2 regions of the Nitrospirillum karajorum genome follow, and region 1 is predicted to be linked to the other one. Evidence: predicted binding sites of a transcription regulator. Region 1 holds the regulator's gene; the other holds the start of a gene.

The links. Region 1 encodes PhoB, which activates phosphate uptake and scavenging genes when phosphate is short. Its sites were predicted from a motif close to TNTCATAAAACTGTCA; they were not measured.
Positions count from the first base shown of each region.
Region 2: UCD39_RS11980 (arsenate reductase ArsC) is a predicted target of PhoB. The motif match lies at 5,457-5,472, and genes of this name have one in related genera.

Region 1 is NZ_JAZBQB010000003.1:1,120,906-1,132,878, forward strand. It holds gene UCD39_RS18735 (hypothetical protein) at 1-246, opposite strand, end outside; gene UCD39_RS18740 (RNA polymerase sigma factor) at 257-928, opposite strand; gene UCD39_RS18745 (NADP-dependent malic enzyme) at 1,346-3,631, shown strand; gene UCD39_RS18750 (ATP-binding protein) at 3,933-5,456, shown strand; gene phoU (phosphate signaling complex protein PhoU) at 5,694-6,458, shown strand; gene phoB (phosphate regulon transcriptional regulator PhoB) at 6,538-7,242, shown strand; gene UCD39_RS18765 (hypothetical protein) at 7,298-7,684, opposite strand; gene UCD39_RS18770 (FAD-dependent oxidoreductase) at 7,696-8,895, opposite strand; gene UCD39_RS18775 (AraC family transcriptional regulator) at 9,035-9,871, shown strand; gene UCD39_RS18780 (class I SAM-dependent methyltransferase) at 9,985-10,824, shown strand; gene ubiB (2-polyprenylphenol 6-hydroxylase) at 10,827-11,973, shown strand, end outside.
Region 2 is NZ_JAZBQB010000002.1:993,424-999,980, reverse strand. It holds gene UCD39_RS11995 (multidrug efflux RND transporter permease subunit) at 1-2,377, opposite strand, end outside; gene UCD39_RS11990 (efflux RND transporter periplasmic adaptor subunit) at 2,470-3,726, opposite strand; gene UCD39_RS11985 (arsenate-mycothiol transferase ArsC) at 4,202-4,768, opposite strand; gene UCD39_RS11980 (arsenate reductase ArsC) at 4,803-5,315, opposite strand; gene UCD39_RS11975 (methyl-accepting chemotaxis protein) at 5,514-6,557, opposite strand, start outside.

The DNA.
Region 1 (11,973 bases):
CGCCAGCGCGCCGGCCACCACGCTATCCACCCGGGTGGCCGAAATCTCCGGCTCCGCCACCAGCGACAGCAGCGCGTCCAGCCGCGCCTCGTTCACCACCAACTCATGCGCCTCACCGTCCGCGGCCAGGGCACGCACCGCCGCGGCCCGGCGATCCGCCGGCCAGCGGGCGGGGTTGCCGCCGTAAACCGCGGTGAGCGCCGCGATATCCTCCACGTCCACCGTGGACCATTCCCTGTCAGCCATGACCAACCCCCTAGACCTCACCCGTATCCTGAACCACACCGGACAGGCGCGCCCGCAACGCGCGCCGGGCCCGGGCCAACAGCGATTCCACCGCCGAAACAGAGAGGGAAAGGATTTGCGCAGCGTCGGCGGCGCTGCGTTCCTCGTAATAGCAGAGCGTGACGGCCAACCGCTGCCGTTCCGGCAACTCCGCCAAGGCCTGCGACACCAATTTGGCCGTCTGTTGCCGCGCCATCACATTCACCGCGGATGGCGTCGGGTCAGGCGGCTCGGGTATTCCTTCCAGCCCGGCGAAGGCGGGACGCCGCCGCCGGTCCACACATAAATTCACCACCACGCGGTGCAGCCAAGTGGAAAACCGGGCGCGGCCATCGGGAATCCAGTTCTTGGCCCCCGTCCACACCCGAAGCAAGGCCTCCTGCACCACCTCATCCGCGTCGGCCGCGTTGCCCAGAATGCGCTGGGCCAGCTTCATGGCCTTGGGCGCATGGCGGGCGGCCAGCAGGGCGAAAGCCTGGCGGTCCCCCTGGGCGATGCGCGCCAGCAAGGCGTCATCCCCCGGTTCCGGCAGGGAGCCGCCCGGGATGGACGCGGATAGGGCCCCGGACCTGGTCCGGGACGCGGCGATGTCAGCGGCCGAGGCTGCGCCGATGCGCGGCTCCGGCTGGACGGATTCGTCCATCAGTTCCCCTGAAGAGTGACCCGGGACGTCTATGTCGCGAAGTGCATACATGACCCCTTATACGGGCCGCGGGCAATGCCCTGTCGGTAAGGTTGTCAAATAAAATCCGGCCTGGTCGAGACGGGATATCGTCTGCGGGGCGTAAAAGGATAGTCACGGGGACGGTCCTGCCCCAAACCGCCGATCCCGTCGACGCCGGCCACGCCAGCCCCGATACGGCGTGGCCGACCGGATGCGCGCCCCCGCACGCATCCCGGCGCCGCCCCCGACCTACCGCGATTGCAGCCCCGCCCGCGGAACAGAGGTCGGGGGCGGATTTGCCCGTGACCCCGGCCGGACCCCTCGGCTACCATCGCTCGCAATAATTGAAGGGCCGGCAACAAGACCGGACCCGCAAACGCGGTGGAGAGAGAACGTATGGCCGATACCGAGAAGCGCGTCACCGACGCCGAGGCCCTGCTGCTGCATGCCAGCGGGCGTCCGGGCAAGCTGGAAATCACCCCGACCAAGCCCCTGACGACCCAGCGCGACCTGGCGCTGGCCTATTCCCCCGGCGTCGCGGTGCCCTGCCTGCGCATCCATGAGGACCCGGCCACCGCCTACGATTACACCGCCAAGGGCAACCTGGTGGCCGTCATTTCCAACGGTACCGCCGTGCTGGGCCTGGGTGACCTGGGCGCCTTGGCCTCCAAGCCGGTCATGGAAGGCAAGGCCGTGCTGTTCAAGCGCTTCGCCGACGTGGACGGCATCGACCTGGAGGTCGACACCCGCGACGTCGATGAATTCATCAATTCCGTGCGCTATCTGGGCCCCAGCTTCGGCGGCATCAACCTGGAAGACATCAAGGCGCCCGATTGCTTCATCATCGAGCAGCGCCTGCGCGAACTGATGGACATTCCCGTCTTCCACGACGACCAGCACGGCACCGCCATCATCGCCGCCGCCGGCCTGATCAACGCCCTGCACCTGACGGGCCGCAGCATGACCGACGCCCGCCTGGTGGTGAACGGCGCCGGTGCCGCCGCCATCGCCTGCGTGGAATTGATCAAGTCCATGGGCATGCCCCATGAGAACGTGACCCTGTGCGACACCAAGGGCGTCGTCTACCAGGGCCGGACCAACGGCATGAACCAGTGGAAATCGGCCCACGCCGTCACCACCGACGCCCGCACCCTGGCCGAGGCGGTCAAGGGCGCCGACGTGTTCTTGGGCTTGTCGGTCAAGGGCGCCCTGACGGCCGAGATGGTGGCCAGCATGGCGGCCAAGCCCATCATCTTCGCCATGGCCAACCCCGATCCGGAAATCACGCCGGAAGAGGTGAAGTCGGTGCGTGACGACGCCATCGTCGCCACCGGCCGGTCCGACTATCCCAACCAGGTCAACAACGTCCTGGGATTCCCCTACATTTTCCGCGGCGCCCTGGACGTTCGGGCCAGCACCATCAACGACGCCATGAAGATCGCGGCCGTGAATGCCTTGGCCGAGCTGGCGCGCGAGGACGTGCCGGACGAGGTGGACGCCGCCTATTCCGGCCGGCGCCTGCGCTATGGCCCGGAATACATCATCCCCGTGCCGTTCGACCCGCGCCTGATCGTGAAGGTGCCGGCGGCCGTGGCCCAGGCGGCCATGGACACCGGCGTGGCCAAGCGCCCCATCACGGACATGGAGGCCTATGGCCGCGCCCTGCGCCTGCGCCTGGACCCCACGGCCGACAGCCTGCAGCAGATCTTCGACAAGGTGAAGGCCAACCCGCGCCGCGTCGTCTTCGCCGAGGGCGAGGAGGAGCGGACCATCCGCGCCGCCCTGGCCTTCCGCTCCGCCGGCTACGGCACGCCCATCCTGATCGGCCGCGAGAAGGTGGTGGCGGAGCAGATGGCGGCCTTGGGCCTGCCCCAGGGCAGCGCGCCACTGGAGGTGCGTAACGCCCGTCTGTTCCAGTCCACGGAAAACCAGCGCTACACCGACTTCCTGTACAGCCGCCTGCAGCGCAAGGGCATGCTGCACCGCGACTGCCAGCGGCTGGTCAACCAGCATCGCAACGTCTTCGCCGCCTGCATGGTGGCGCTGGGCGACGCCGACGCGGTGGTCACGGGCCTGACCCGCGACTTCTTCACCTCGTATGAGGAGATCGGCCACGTCATCGACGCCCGTCCGGGCGCGCCGGCCTTCGGCCTGTCGGTGCTGGCGTTGCGCAAGCAGACGGTGTTCATCGCCGACACCACGGTGCATGAGCGCCCGACCGCCCAGCAGCTGGTCTGCATCGCCGAGGGGGCGGCCCGCACCGCCCGCCAGATGGGGCACGAGCCGCGCGTGGCCTTCCTGTCCTTCTCCAACTTCGGCCAGCCGATGCGGGAGCGGGCGCAGCATGTGCGCGACGCCGTGGCCCTGATGGACCAGCGGGGCGTCGACTTCGAGTATGAGGGCGAGATGTCGGTGGACGTGGCGCTGGACCACGATCTGATGAAGCGCCTGTACCCGTTCAGCCGCCTGTCGGGCCCGGCCAACGTGTTGATCATGCCGGCGCTGCACACCGCCAACATCGGCGCCAAGCTGTTGCAGAAGATGGGCGGCGGCACCCTGATCGGGCCGCTGCTGATCAACCTGGAGAAGCCGGCGCAGATCGTGCAGATGGGCGCCACGTCCAATGAGCTGCTGACGGCCGCCGTCATGGCGGCCCACGACAGCCTGTCCACCGCCTTGTAAGGGGATCGGCCGCACCGACAGTGTATCCAGTATACAAATGGCGCGGGTCCAGGCCCGCGCCAGCGCGCAAATAAAAGCGGGCCGCGGACAGATGGTCGCACCACCGGATGCCGCGGCCTTTTCTTATGAGACGCGGCCGGTGGTGGGCCGGGCCCGGAATTAAACTTCCATGACGTGGGTCCCGCGCGCATTTCTTGCGCTATGTTCGGGGCAATGACCGGGGCACTGGACAGCGTTGCGCGATTCTGACCTGGCCTGTTCGGCTGGCCTCGCGGGAAATGAGCATGGGTGGGTTAGGGAGATGAGTCGTTTGGAAGCGCGTCCCGATCGTTTCGTGGCCATCGCCGTGCTGATGCTGGCGCCGACGGGCGCCCTGCTGGCGGCGCTGGTTCTGTCCGGGCGTCTCCACCCCTTGCTGGCGCTGGGCGCCTTCGTCCTGGTGGCGGCCGTGACCGCCGTGGCCCGGCATCTGGTGCTGCGCGACAGCCGGCTGATCGCCGCCTATCTCGACCAGGTGCGCGACCGGCGCACGCCCCTACCGCCCCCCCTGGCCCGCACCCTGACGGGCGCCGCCCTGCTGGAAGACATCGCCCACCTGCACCAGAATTGGCTGCGCCACAGGGAGGAGATCGAACACCGGCTGGCCGCCGACGAGGCGGTGGTGGAAGCCCTGCACGACCCCCTGATGCTGGTCGACGCCAAGCGCAAGGTGGGGCGCGCCAACAGCGCCGCCCGCGCCCTGTTCGGCGATCGCATGCTGAACCGCGACCTGGCGGTCAGCGTGCGCAACCCCGACGTGCTGGCGGCGGTGGACGCCGTGCTGGCGGGAGGCGAAAGCCGGCGGGTGGAATTCACCCTGCCCCTGCCGGTGGAGCGGGTGTTGGAGGTGCGGGTCACCCCCTTCCAGCCCGCGGCGGAGGATGGCGCGGACGAACGCGAGATCACCGCCATCATCACCCTGCACGACATCACCGCCATCAAGCGGTCGGAACAGATGCGGGCTGACTTCGTCGCCAACGCCAGCCATGAGCTGCGCACCCCGCTGTCCACCCTGGTGGGCTTCATCGAAACCCTGCGCGGCCCAGCCCGCGACGACGCCGACGCGCGCGACCGCTTCCTGGCCATCATGCAGGAGCAGGCCGGCCGCATGTCGCGCCTGGTGATGGACCTTTTGTCCCTGTCGCGCATCGAGCTGGATGAGCACACCCACCCCACCGGAGAAACCAACGTCGCCCAGTTGGTGCAAAGCGTGGTCGCCATGCTGGAGCTGAAGGCGGCGGCCCGCAAGATCACCATCAAGGTGCACGGCGGCGAGGATCTGCCGCGCGTGCAGGGCGATGAGGACCAACTGACCCAGGTGTTCCAGAACCTGATCGACAACGCCATCAAGTATGGCCGGGAACAGACGGACGTGGTGGTGTCGCTGGAGCGGGCGGACGCGCCGCCGGCCACGGGCGCCACCGGCATCCGCGCCCGCCAGAAGTCACCTCAGAAAGTGGTCGGCATCAAGGTGTCGGTGACCGACAAGGGCGATGGCATCGCGCGCACGCACCTGCCCCGTCTGACGGAACGCTTTTACCGCGTGGACGCCGCCCGCAGCCGCGCCCTGGGCGGTACCGGCTTGGGGCTGGCCATCGTGAAGCACATCGTGAACCGCCATCGTGGGCGCCTGACCATCGACAGCGAAGTGGGCAAGGGCAGCACCTTCACCGTGCACCTGCCGGGCGTGGAGAAGCCCGCTGAGAAACTGGGCGAGAAGGGGGAAAAATCCCTCCCACAATCCGCCCCGAATCTGTCACACGAAGGCGGTCGCGGCGCGGCTTGAGCCCTGAGGCGGCGGCACATCGCCGGACACACCCTACGTTCGTATGGTATAAGCCCTTGAGCGCAGGGCATTTTTGACAGCGGAATCCGCCCCGTGCCATGTCACAAAACTGTCGCCTGTTTGTAGCAATTCCATAGCGACCTGTCGCTATGGTCCACCCTGCCCGACCGGCGACGTCCCGCCGGCCGCCGTTTTTCATGCCCCGGCCGGGACCGCCGGGGATGGGGTGGTAAGAGAATGCCCGCCGAACACACCGTCAAATCGTTCGAGCAACAGCTGCAGCGCCTGTCCAACCTGATCACCCAAATGGGGGGCGTGGCCGAAGCGCAGGTGGACGGTGCCGTGCAGGCGGTGGTGCGCCGGGATGTCGACCTGGCCGCCCGCGTGATGAAGGCGGACCTGCAGTTGGACGACTATGAGCGCGGGATCGAGCAGGAGGCCGTGCGCATGCTGGCCCTGCGCCAGCCCGTGGGCAGCGACCTGCGCGAGATCCTGGCCGCCCTGAAGATTTCCGCCGACCTGGAACGCACCGGCGACTACGCCGCCAACATCGCCAAGCGCAGCATGGCCCTGGCCAAGCTGCCCGCCGTGCGGCCCGTCAGCGCCATTCCGCGCATGGGCAAGCTGGTGGAAAGCATGCTGAAGGACGTGCTGGACGCCTATATCGATCGCGACGTGGGCAAGGCCATCGACGCCTGGAACCGCGACGAGGAGCTGGACGACCTGTACACCAGCCTCTTCCGCGAGGTCCTGACCTATATGATGGAGGACCCGCGTAACATCACCCCTTGCACCCACCTGCTGTTCATCGCCAAGAATTTGGAGCGGGCGGGCGACCACGCCACCAACATCGCGGAAAACATCCATTTCCTGGTGTTGGGCCAACCACTGACGTCCAGCCGCCCCAAGCATGACGAGTCCAGCTTTGTCGTCGGCCCCACGGCGGACGTCGACCTGCACGGCAGCGGCCTGCATGGGGCCGAGTCGCTGGATGACCTGTAAGTAGCGCCTGCGCCTGTACCGATTAGATTTCTCGACCCACCTGCCTCCGCCTGCGGACAGCCAGTTTTAGGGACACCCCATGAACGCCTCGTTGAAGCCCTTGGTCCTGATCGTCGAGGATGAAACCGACCTCGTCACGCTGCTGAGCTACAACCTGGAGAAAGAAGGCTTCCGGGTGCTGACCGCCAACGACGGTGAGGAGGCCCTGCTGCTGGCCGACGAGCAGGCGCCGCACCTGGTGCTGCTGGATTGGATGCTGCCGCTGATGAGCGGGCTGGAGGTCTGCCGCCAGATGCGCCGCAACCCCAAGACTCGCGAGATCCCCATCATCATGCTGACCGCCCGGGGCGAGGAGGCGGACAAGGTGCGCGGCCTCAATTCCGGCGCCGACGACTACATCTCCAAACCCTTCAGCCCAACCGAACTGGTGGCCCGCATCCGCGCCGTGCTGCGCCGGGCCGTCCCCTCCCTGGCGGAGGAACTGCTGCGCTACGGCGACATCAGCATGGACCTGGCCGCCCACCGGGTGCGCCGCAACAGCCGCGACATCCACCTGGGCCCGACGGAGTTCCGCCTGCTGCGCCACTTCATGCAGCACCCCGGCCGCGTCTTCTCGCGGGAGCAGTTGCTGGACATCGTCTGGGGCCACGACGTGTACGTGGAGCCGCGCACCGTGGACGTGCACATCCGCCGCCTGCGCAAGGCCCTGAACGAGGAGACGGAACTGGACATGATCCGCACCGTGCGGTCGGCCGGCTACGCCCTGGACATGAAGTCCGCTTGATATTTCCATATCGGCGGCCCGAGGGGATACCTCGTGCCGCTGGTCGGCCTCCGTATCATGCGGCGAGGGCGGCCGTCGCCAGGGTCGCGGCCTCGTCCTCCGTGGCGGCCACCTCCATCGCCACGCCGAAGGCCTTCACGGCGATGGCGGCTTGGACCTTGAAGGCAGCGCGTTGCGCCGCGTTCGGCTCCACCGTGATCACCGCGCGGCATAACGCCGCCAGGGTATCGCGGTTGCGCTTCAGCCACATACCGCGCAGGCGCCGGTCCTCATGCGCCTCCCCTTCCGGGGAATCGCGCATGATGATGACGAAGGGCACGCTCCGTTCCAACAGGGCATCCATTTCCCGTTCCCACTGCGGCGCGTAACCAGGCCGGGTGGTGCCGGGCCGGGTCGTCACCACGGGAAAGCGGCTGAGATCGTGTATCTCGAACAGGCTCATCCTCAATCTCCTTAAAACACATCCGCAAATAGCGCCGCAGCACCGACCTCCGAGAGGTGGATGGCGCGGGCCGCACGCACGCGCATCTCCGCCTCATATTCCCGCGCGGCCGCCGTGGGGGACGAGGTGCGGGACAGGCTGTCCGCCAGCACGGCGGCATCCCGCAGGGCGGTGTTGGCCCCCAGGCCACCGGCCGGGCTCATGGCGTGGATGGCATCGCCCAGGAAAGTCACCGCCGCCGCCGTCCAGTGGGGCCAGGTGCGGGCCAAGCGGGCGCTGCGCACCGGCAGCCGGGTTATGCCTTCCGGATCGGCATGCCGGAACAGACCGCGCAGGCTGGGATGCCAATCGCGCGCCAGATGCCGTGCCACCGCCGCCGGCACGGCATCTGGCAACGCCCCCATCATCCGCGAGCGCGGACCAATCAAGGCCCAGTAGAGATAGTCGGCCACGGGGGTCAGGCTGGTCGAAGCGCCCTCCGGGGCAAAGGCCGCAGGCGGAAACAGCATGGGCTCGATGATACCGGCATGGCCGTCGGCGAAGACCACGCTGGTGCCTGTACAGAGGTCGTCGCCCACCACCGCCCGCACCTGAGGCGTCAAAACGGTGCGGCCGTAGAGGCAGACCGCCCCCACATCCAGCGGCTCCGCCTGGGGCATCAACTGACGGCGCACGACGGAGTTGACACCGTCGGCGGCCACCACCAGGCCGGCGCGAACGGTGGTGCCATCAGCGAAGGCAATATGGGCGCGGCCGTCCGCCCCCACGGCCAGGCCCTGAAACGCGGCGCCGAAGCGCACCCGGTCCTCGATGCCCGAGAGCAAGATTTCCCGCAGCGTCTGACGATGGACGCAAAAGTCTCCCGCCGCCGCGCCACCCGCCGCGTTGTCCCGGCCTTGCGCATCGGGGGCCGCACTCCACACCGCCGGCGCGCGACCGGTCACCGGTGCCAGTTGGCCGTCCAGGAAGCGGCTGCGCGGGGCGGCCACGGCACAGGTGCGCCTGAACAGGTCATACAGGGACGGCGACAGGCACCGGGCCAAGGCATCAGCGCCATCCGCGTCGATGCGCACGCGATAGCCCTGGGACCGGCTGTCCACGGCCACGTCCCGCTCGTACACCACGCACGCGACACCGGCGCGCGTCAGTGCCTGCGCCAGGCACAGCCCCCCCAGGCCCGCCCCGATGATCGCCACCTGCGTCCCATTCATTCCGTCACCATCCGCCTAACTCCGCGCTGGAGTATCGATATCCCACCGAACGAGGCACTTGATAACGACAGTCGGACGAAAAATAATGCGGAGCGGCCAAACCGTCCGGCAGCAACCCCCCTTTACCTCAGGGAAAGCCATGCGTCCCGACAGCGATAGCAACCGCATGACCAAGGAAGCCTTCCTGGAGATGTGTGAGCGGGCGGACGGTCCGCCCGTCCTGACCTTCTGGGGCAGCCATTCGCGGGAGGATCGGGACCGCATGGGCACGAGGGAGATCGACTGGCACGCCCACCGCCGGGGACAGCTGTTCTGCATCGCCAGCGGCCTGATCCATGTGCGCACGGCACATGGATCCTGGATGCTGCCGCCCTTGCGCGCGGGATGGCTGCCACCCGGCATGATGCACAAGGTGACCATCAGCGGCGTGCTGGACGGCTGGGGCATGATGCTGACGCCAGAGGCCAGCGCGGGCCTGCCCGACAGCCCCTGCGTCATGGGCATCAGCGACCTGTTGCGATCACTGGTGCGGCGGGTGTCGGGATGGCCGCTGGAGGCGGCGTTGACGCCAGAGCAGGAGCGGCTGCTGGCCGTGTTGCTGGATGAGGTTCGCCTGGCGCCGCGCGAACCGCTGCACCTGCCCATGCCCACCGACCCGCGGCTGCTGCGTCTGGCCCTGCGCCTGCTGAAGGCGCCGGACGATGATCGCCCCCTGGGCGTGCTGGCGCGCGATGCCGGCCTGTCGGAACGGACGGCCCGCCGCTTGTTCATGGCGGAAACGGGCCTGAGCGTGACCCAGTGGCGCCAGCAGGCCCGGCTGACCCTTGCCCTGGAACGGCTGGCGAAAGGGGAGCCGGTGACGGAGGTGGCGGATGCCTTGGGCTATGCCACGCCCAGCAACTTCATCGCCATGTTCCGCCGGGCCTTTGGTGAGCCCCCCGCCCGTTATTTCGCCCGAAGGGGGATCGCGGCCTGACCTTCTGCCTAGGGCCGCCGAACGGATAAGCCACTTATCCTGCCCCGTTTTCAGGGCAGGCCTGCCCACCAAGCCCGCTACCCAAGCGCCGTTCCCGACGCTATGGTGCCGCCATGGTCGACCATCCCACGCCCCCGCCCTTCACCGCCGACACCCCCGCCACCGACGCCCTGACGGCGCAGGAGCGTGAGGCGCGATCCTTCGGTTTCCGCGCCATCAACCCGGCGGAGAAGGCACCGCTGGTGCAGGGCGTGTTCTCCAGCGTCGCCAGCCGCTACGACATCATGAACGACCTCATGTCGGTGGGCATCCACCGGCTGTGGAAGGCGGATTTCGTCAGCCTGGTGAACCCCCGGGCGGGCGAGACCATCCTGGACGTGGCCGGTGGCACGGGCGACATCGCCTTTCGCATGGCCGCCAAGGCACCCGCCGCCCGGATCATGGTCTGCGACCTGACGGAAGCCATGGTGCGTGTGGGCCGCGATCGCGGCATCGACAAAGGGTCCATGCCAGGCTGGGACCAGACGCCGGAAACGCGCGGCGGTCTACAGTGGACCGTGGGCAATGCCGAGTCGCTGCCCCTGCCCAACCGCTCGGTCGACGCCTACACCATCGCCTTCGGCCTGCGCAACGTCACCCATATCGACAAGGCCCTGGCCGAGGCCCACCGCGTGCTGAAGCCCGGCGGACGCTTCTACTGCCTGGAATTCAGCCAGGTGAACCTGCCCATCCTGCGCGAGCTGTACGACCGCTATTCCTTCGAGGTGCTGCCCCGCATCGGCCAGGTGGTGGCAGGTGACCGCGACAGCTATCAGTACCTGGTGGAAAGCATCCGCCGCTTCCCCGAGCGGGAGGCGCTGTGCCGCCGGCTGGAGGCCGTTGGCTTCAGCCAGGCCAAGGCCCGGCCCCTGACGGGTGGCGTGGCCGCCATCCATTCCGCCTGGCGCGTCTGACCATGTTCCGCATCCTGCGCAACCTGCGCCGCCTGTACATCATCGGGCGTACGCTGGGCCGGCATGGCGCCCTGTTCCCGGAGGAGTTCCGCGACGTGGCGCCAGGCCTGGCCATGATGCTGCGCCTGATGAACAACAACCGGGCGCCCGGCCGCAAGGGCCAGCGCCTGGCGGCCGCCATCCAGGAGCTGGGTCCCAGCTTCATCAAGCTGGGCCAGGCCCTGTCCACCCGGTCCGACCTGGTGGGCGACGCCGTGGCCGAAGATTTGGCCCTGCTGCGTGACCGGCTGCCGCCCTTCCCCACGCCCCAAGCCGTGGCCATCATCGAGGAACAGCTGGGCCGCCCGCTGGGCGAGATCTTCCAGAGCTTCGAGCCCGAGTCCGTGGCCGCCGCCAGCATCGCCCAGGTGCACTTCGCCGTGACGGCGGAGGGCAAGGAGGTGGCGGTGAAGGTGCTGCGCCCCGGCGTGGAACTGGCCTTCCGCCGCGACATCGACCTGATGTTCTGGCTGGCTGGCCTGGCCGTGCGCGTCCTGCCCCGGCTGAAGCGCCTGAAGCCGGTGGAGGTGGTGGAAACCTTCGCCGAGACCGTGCGCATGGAGATGGACCTGCGCCTGGAGGCCAGCGCCGCCTCGGAACTGGCCGACAATTTCAGGGGCGACGTCACCTTCAACATCCCCAGGGTGGATTGGGACCGCACCAGCCAGCGGGTGCTGACCATCGACCGTATCCACGGCATCCCCGTGGATCAGGTGGACGCCATCCGTGCCGCCGGCTTCGACCCCGACGACGTGCTGCGCCAGGCGGCCAATTCCTTTTTCAACCAGGTATTCCGCGACGGCTTCTTCCACGCCGACCTGCATCCGGGGAACATGTTCGTGAACATGTCCGGCCATCTGGCGCCGGTGGATTTCGGCATCATGGGGCGGCTGGACCGGCAGACGCGACTGTACCTGGCCGACATGCTGCTGGGCTTCCTGAACCGCGATTACCGCCTGGTGGCCGACGTGCATTTCGACGCCGGCTACGTCCCCGCCCACCAGTCGCGCGAACTGTTCATGCAGGCGGCCCGCGCCATCGGTGAGCAGGTGCACAACAAGCCGCTGCACGACATCTCCGTCGGCCGGCTGCTGGCCCAGCTGTTCGCCG
Region 2 (6,557 bases), on a different contig from region 1:
GGGTCAGGGCGTTGGGGTCCGTGCCCTCTTCCAGGCGCAGGAAGGTGGACAACGGCACCTGGTCGCCGGTGACGGAGGTGACGTAGAAGCGCCTCAGTTTGTCCGGCGTCAGGCGGTCGATGCGCGGCACCTGGGGGATGACCTCGTACGACCGGCCCTGCAGGTTGAAGCGGTTGACGTAGTTCTCACCCACCATCAGGGCCAGGGTGTCGCCGATGCTGGCCATGGTGACGCCCATCTCGTTGGCCTTGGCCCGGTCGATGTGGATGCGTACCACCGGCGTGTTGTAATCAAGGTCGCTGTCCACCACCAGGAACTTGTGGCTGGCGACGGCGGCGGCCTTGATCTTCTCCATCGCCTCATAGATGGCGGGGAAGCCCTGGGTGCCGTTCAGCACCATCTGCACCGGCAGGCCGCCGGTGGTGCCGGGCAGGGGCGGCAGGTTGAACACCAGGGCCTTCTCGCCGGGCACCTGGTTGAACGCCGCCTGCAGCGCCGCCAGTGATTCCTGGATGGGGCGGTCCCGCTCCCCCCACGGCTTCAGCAGCACGCCGGCGATGCCCTGGCTGGTGCCGGAGGTGCCGCTGATCAGGAAGCGTTCCCGCCCCTCGGGCAGGGTGCCGCCGGCGGCGTCCAGCTGCTGGGCGTAGTGCTGGGTATAGTCGATGTTGGCGTATTGCGGGCCCTTGAACATGCTGAACAGGATGCCCTGGTCCTCTTCCGGGGCCAGTTCCGACCGGCCGTGCAGGTAGAGGTAGGGGATGCTGGCCAGCACGACCACGGCGAACAGCAGGATGACGGGGCGATAGTCCAGCGCCCGGGTCAGCCGGCGTTCGTAGAAGTTGGCCAGCCCGTTGAAGGCGCGGTCGACGAAGCGCGAGAAGGCGGTGTGGTCACCGCCCTTGGGCAGCAGCACCGACGCCATCATGGGCGACAGGGTCAGCGCCACCACGCCGGAAATGATCACGGCCCCCGCCAGGGTGAAGGCGAATTCGCGGAACAGGGCGCCGGTAACGCCGCCCAGCAGGCCAATGGGGGCATAGACCGCCGCCAGGGTGATGGTCATGGCGATGACGGGACCCGCGATCTCGCGGGCGCCAACCAGGGCCGCCTGCACCGGCGTCTTGCCCTCCTCCAGATGGCGGTAGACGTTCTCCACCACCACGATGGCGTCGTCGACCACCAGGCCGATGGCCAGCACCATGGCCAGCAGGGTCAGCAGGTTCAGGCTGAACCCCGCCGCCAGCATCAGGCTGAAGGCGCCGATCAGCGACAGCGGGATGGTGACCACGGGGATCAGCACCGACCGCAACGAGCCCAAGAACAGGAAGATGATGACGATGACGATGCCGATGGCCTCGATCAGCGTGTGCTCCACCTCGCTGATCGAGGCGTTGATGAAGTTGGTGGCGTCGTAGGCCACCTTCATCTCGATGGCGGGCGGCAGGTTGCGCTGAATCTCCGGCAGGATCTTCTCGCGCACGTTCTGCACCATCTGCAGCGGGTTGCCCGTGGGCGTCACCTGCACGCCGATGAACACGGCGTTCAGGCCGCTGAACATGACGGCGCTGTTGGTGTTCTGCGCGCCCAGCGAGATGGAGGCCACGTCCTCCAGCCGCACCACGGCCCCGCCCGAGGCCTTCACCACCATGCGGCGGAAATCCTCCACGCTGGTCAGGTCGGTGTCGGCGGTGACGTTGGACACCGTGAACAGGCCCTTCACCTGGCCCGGCGCCGACTGCACGTTGTTGTTGCGCAGGGCATTGGCCACGTCGTCGGCCGAAACCCCGCGCGCCGCCATGCGGTTGGGGTCCAGCCACAGGCGCATGGCGAAGGTCTGGCCGCCCAGGATGTCGGCCGACGCGACGCCATCGACCGTGGCGATCAGCGGCTGCACCACGCGGGTGAGGTAGTCGGAGATGGCGGAGCCCTGCAGTTCCTTGGACGCGAAGCTCAGGTACATCACCGCCGTGGTGTCGCCCGTGGACTTGGTGATGACCGGGTCGTTCGCCTCTTTCGGGATCAGGTACTTGACCTGCTGCACCTTGGCGATGACGTCGGTCATGGCCTGGCTGGGGTCGTAGTTCAGCTTGACGTAGACCGTGACCGTGCTCTGCCCCTGCACGGAACTGCTGGTCATGTAGTCGATGCCGTCGGCGCTGGCCACCGCCTGCTCGATGGGGGTGGTGATGAACCCCTGCATCAGGTCGGCCGTGGCGCCTGGATAGACGGTGGTGATGCTGATGGTGGTGGACGACAGCTTGGGATACTGCCGGATGGGCAGGGTCGACATCGACCGCAGACCCACCAGCAGGATCAGCAGGCTGACCACCAGGGCCAGCACCGGCCGTTTGATGAAAAGATCGGTGAATTTCATGGTCGGGGTGTCCCCTGGAACCGGCCGCGCGTCAGTTGAGGCGCGGCCGGTCCCGATTTACAGGTCAACGGCGGTGTGTCAGGGGCGGGGTATCAGGGGCGCGGTGTTTCGGCCGGGGCCGGCGGGGCCCCTTGGTCCGACAGGGTCACCGGGGCGCCGTTCTGCAGCTTGTTCTGGCCCACGGCCACGACGCGGTCGCCCGGCTTAACCCCGCTCAGCACCACGACCTTGCCGTCGGCGCGGTCGCCGGTCTTCACGAAGACGCGGTCGACGTGCAGGGCCTGCTTGCCATCCTCGCCGTTCACGGGCTTGCCGTCCTTGTCCACCGTGGGGCGGACCACATAGACGCTGTTGCCGTACAGCGAGTAGTCCACCGCCGTCTCCGGCAAGGTGACCTGGTTGGGAGTGACCGGCAGCACGACGGTGACGTTGCCGAACATGCCGGGCTGCAGGGCGTGGTCCTTGTTGGGGATGGTGGCTTGCAGCTTCACGGTGCGCGTGTCGCTGCTGATCTGCGGATCGATGGCGGTGACGGTGCCCTGGAACACGCGGCCGGGGTAGGCGTCCACGGTGACGCGCACCGTCTGGCCCACCGCCACGCGGCCGCGCTCGCCCTCCGCCAGGGTGAAGTTGACGTACAGTTCATCCAGAGCGGTCAAGGTGACGACGGCGTCGCCGGCCTTGACGTACTGGCCCACGTCCACCTGGCGCACGCCCAGCACGCCGTCGAACGGCGCCCGCACCAGCAGTTGGGCGATCAGGGCGTCGGTCTTGGCGATGTTGGCGTTGGCCTGGGCCAGCACGGCCACCTGCTGGTCCACCGTCTGCTGCGAGGTCGCCTGCTTGGCCACCAGGGCGCGATAGCGGGCCAAGTCCAACTCTGCCACCTTGGCCTGGGCCTTGTAGTTGGCCAGGTCGCCCTGCTGCGGCTTGTCGTTCAGCTGCAGCAGGGGCGTGCCGGCGGTCACGGTGGCACCCGACTGGAACAGGATCTTGGTCACCGACCCGCCGACCTCCGGCGTCACGGTGACCTGGTGGACGGCCTGCAGCGTGCCCACGGCGGGCAGCAGTTGCGGCACATCCTCCGCCTTGGCCACGGCGGTGGCGACCGGCGGCGGCGGCGGCGTCATCTTTTTCAGGATTTGGCCGATCATCGCGGGCCTGACGCTGCGGTCAAAGTACACGAACAGGCCGCCGATGATGGCCAGGACAATCACCGTCAGGATCATGAACAGGGCGATGCGCGGCGGCCGCTGCTGTCCGCCCTGGCCCCGGTATTCCGGGCGGGACAGGCCGGTCATCGGCGCGTCCGGTTTCGGCACGGTGGTCACGGTCGATTGGGATTCCATGGTCTCGGTCTCGCTCGGCGCAAATATTCCCGTCACCGGCGGGCATGCTCCCGCCGGCTGGGCGTTGGTGTCGGTGTCGAAGCCGCACGCGTCAACACGTCGCCGCGGGTGGCCCGGGCGATGGTCGGCCGCCGGATGCGAAGGACCATTCCTTTAAGGTCCTTCCAGACCACCAAACCCCGGAAACCCTGGGGCGGGCGGCGACAGCCGGCAGCGGTGCGCTTTCGTAAACGATGGCCTGTCCCCGGCGATCCGATGCCCCCGCACCCGATCCCTCCGATCCCATGGGCCCTCATTATTGCGCGGACTATGGGCAGGGCTGTCGATACTGCCAGTGAGCGGTGTCACAACCGGCCGGGGCTTTTCAGGGAATCCGGAAAAAATGCAAGGATTGCTCCGGCTGGCCGAATGATCCGGCCTGTTGTGGGCTTTTGTCCCGCCGTGATCCAATTATCCAGCCCGCGCCGTACCACCGTCAGCCGGCGCTGCGCAGGCCTTCGTCGGACTCCTCATCCCAGTGGCTGAGCGCCAGCAGGCAATGCGCGGGCAGAACGGCCAGCAGGTCGATCCGTCGGCGCAGGTCTTGGAAAACCGCGTCCACCACCGCCTCGGGGTCGGCGGCGACGCCGGGGTCCAGGCTGGGATCGGGATCCGGCAGGGCCCAATGGGCGGTCACCGGCTGGCCCGGCCAAGCGCCGGCCATGCCGGTGGCCGCCAGTTCGCTGACGGTGATGACGATGTCCACCGGCGGCGCCTCGGGCGCCATATATCTGTCCAGCGGCTTGGGGCTTAGGTCGTCGGTTGCCACGCCCTCCGCCCGCAGGCGGTCCAGGACGAAGGGGTTCATATGGTCGACGGGGGTCAGGCCGGCGCTGTGGGCGTCGAAGCGATGACCAGCATGGTGGCGCAGCAGCGCTTCCGCCATCAGGCTGCGGCCGGCGTTCACCCGGCCCACGAACAGGACGCTCAGGCGGCGTTCCGTGCCGGCACGGCTTGGCTCGGGCGCGGGTTCATCCCGCATCGGGCTGTCAGGCGGCATCATCGGATCCTGGGGTTGCGGCTTGGCCGGGCAGGGGTCAGCCCGCCGCCGCCCAGCCCTCCTCACTATTATGCATCGCGGCCAGCGTCTCGGCCGTCAGCCGGGCCAGGCGCTGTTCCGGCAGGGAACAGAAGATGCGCACCCGCCGCTCAATCATGCCGAACAGCAGGTTGAACAAGGCGCGCTGTTCCACCTCGGACCCCTTGAAGCCCTGCGGGTCCGGGAACCCCCAGTGGGCGATCATCGGATGGCCCGGCCAGGCGGGTGCCGTGGCGCCGGCGCTGGCGTCACAGGTGTGGAAAATGAAGTCCATGGGCGCCACATCCGGGCCGGCGAACTGGTTCCAGGACTTGGGGTGCAGGCCGTCGGTGGAAATGCGGGCCTTGGTCAGCAGGTCCAGGGCGATAGGGTTGCATTCCGGCAGCGGGTCGGACCCCGCGCTGAACACCACGAACCGGTCACCGCCCCAATGACGCATGAGCGCCTCGGCCATGATGCTGCGGGCGGAGTTGAACTGGCACAAGAACAGAACCCGATAGACTGTCGCCATGTCGCTTCATTCCCCCTCTGGCCCCTCTGGCCGACGGCTTTCCCGCGCCGGGGGCCTCCATCGCCCCAGGGTCAGGAACCGTGGCCCTGTGCCGCCCGCCCCCTGGCGCGGCACATTTAACCGGATGCTAACCCCAGCGTATGCCAGTCTTGTGACGCTGGTGTTGCAGCCCGGCGAAAAGGGACGAGGTCACCTCAATCAAGCGCGGTAACAGACCCGTAGTCCCCCCCACAGGCGGCCGCGCACCCAGATGGGGGCGGAGGCGTCCTTCATCAGGGCATAGACGCCGCCGCCCATGTCGCGGCGATAGGTCTGCAGCAGGAAGGGGGCCGTGTTGCTGCTGGCCGCCGCGGCGCTCTTGTCGGGGTAGATACGGCGGTTGCGCCCATAGGTGGCGTTCCATACCGGATCGGGGCCATGCGGCTTGCTGAATTCCGGATTGTGGCAGGGGATCAGGCGGTTATGGTCCGTGGGCGCGCAGAAGATCATGCGTGGGTCCATGGACATGACGGGATCGTGCAGCGGCGTCACCGCCTTGTCCAGGAAGGGGATGTAACGGGTCATGTACTGCTGCGGGTTGGTCCCCGCGATGGGCTTCAGGTCTTTGTCGAACAGGTCGTCCAGGGTCAGTTCGCCGTTTGCCAGGGCCTGCTCCATGCGCTCGGAAATCTTCGCCGCGACCTCGCGGGCCTTGTCGATGAAGGGCGTATCCTCGGTCGTGTAGCCGGAGGTGGCGGTCAGCATCATGATGGCTTCCGCCCGGCTCAGGGTGCGGTCCAGGTGAGCGGTGCCCTCCTTCAGCGCCTTGCTGGACAGTTCCGCGTCTCGGTGCAGGGCATCCACCGTTGAATGGAAGCCGCCGCAGCGCTCGGCGATATCGCCGGTGGCATTGGCGATGGCGGTGGCGTTTTCCTCCACTTGGGCGACGGCGGCGCCCACCGTCTCCACCGCGCGGCCGATGGTGGCGGTACTGCGGCCCACACGCTCCGCCTGTTCCGATCCAGTCGCCATGCGGGCGGTCAGGCGCCGCACCTGCTCCGTCAGGGCCTTCAGGGTGGCGTCGATCTCCGCCGTGGACTCCGCCGTCTGGCGGGCCAGGGCCTTCACCTCGGTGGCGACGACGGAGAAGCCGCGGCCGGCCTCGCCCGCGCGGGCGGCCTCGATGGTGGCGTTCAGGGCCAGCAGGTTGGTCTGGGCGGCGATGCGGTTGATGTCGCTGGAGACGCGGGCCACCCGTTTCAT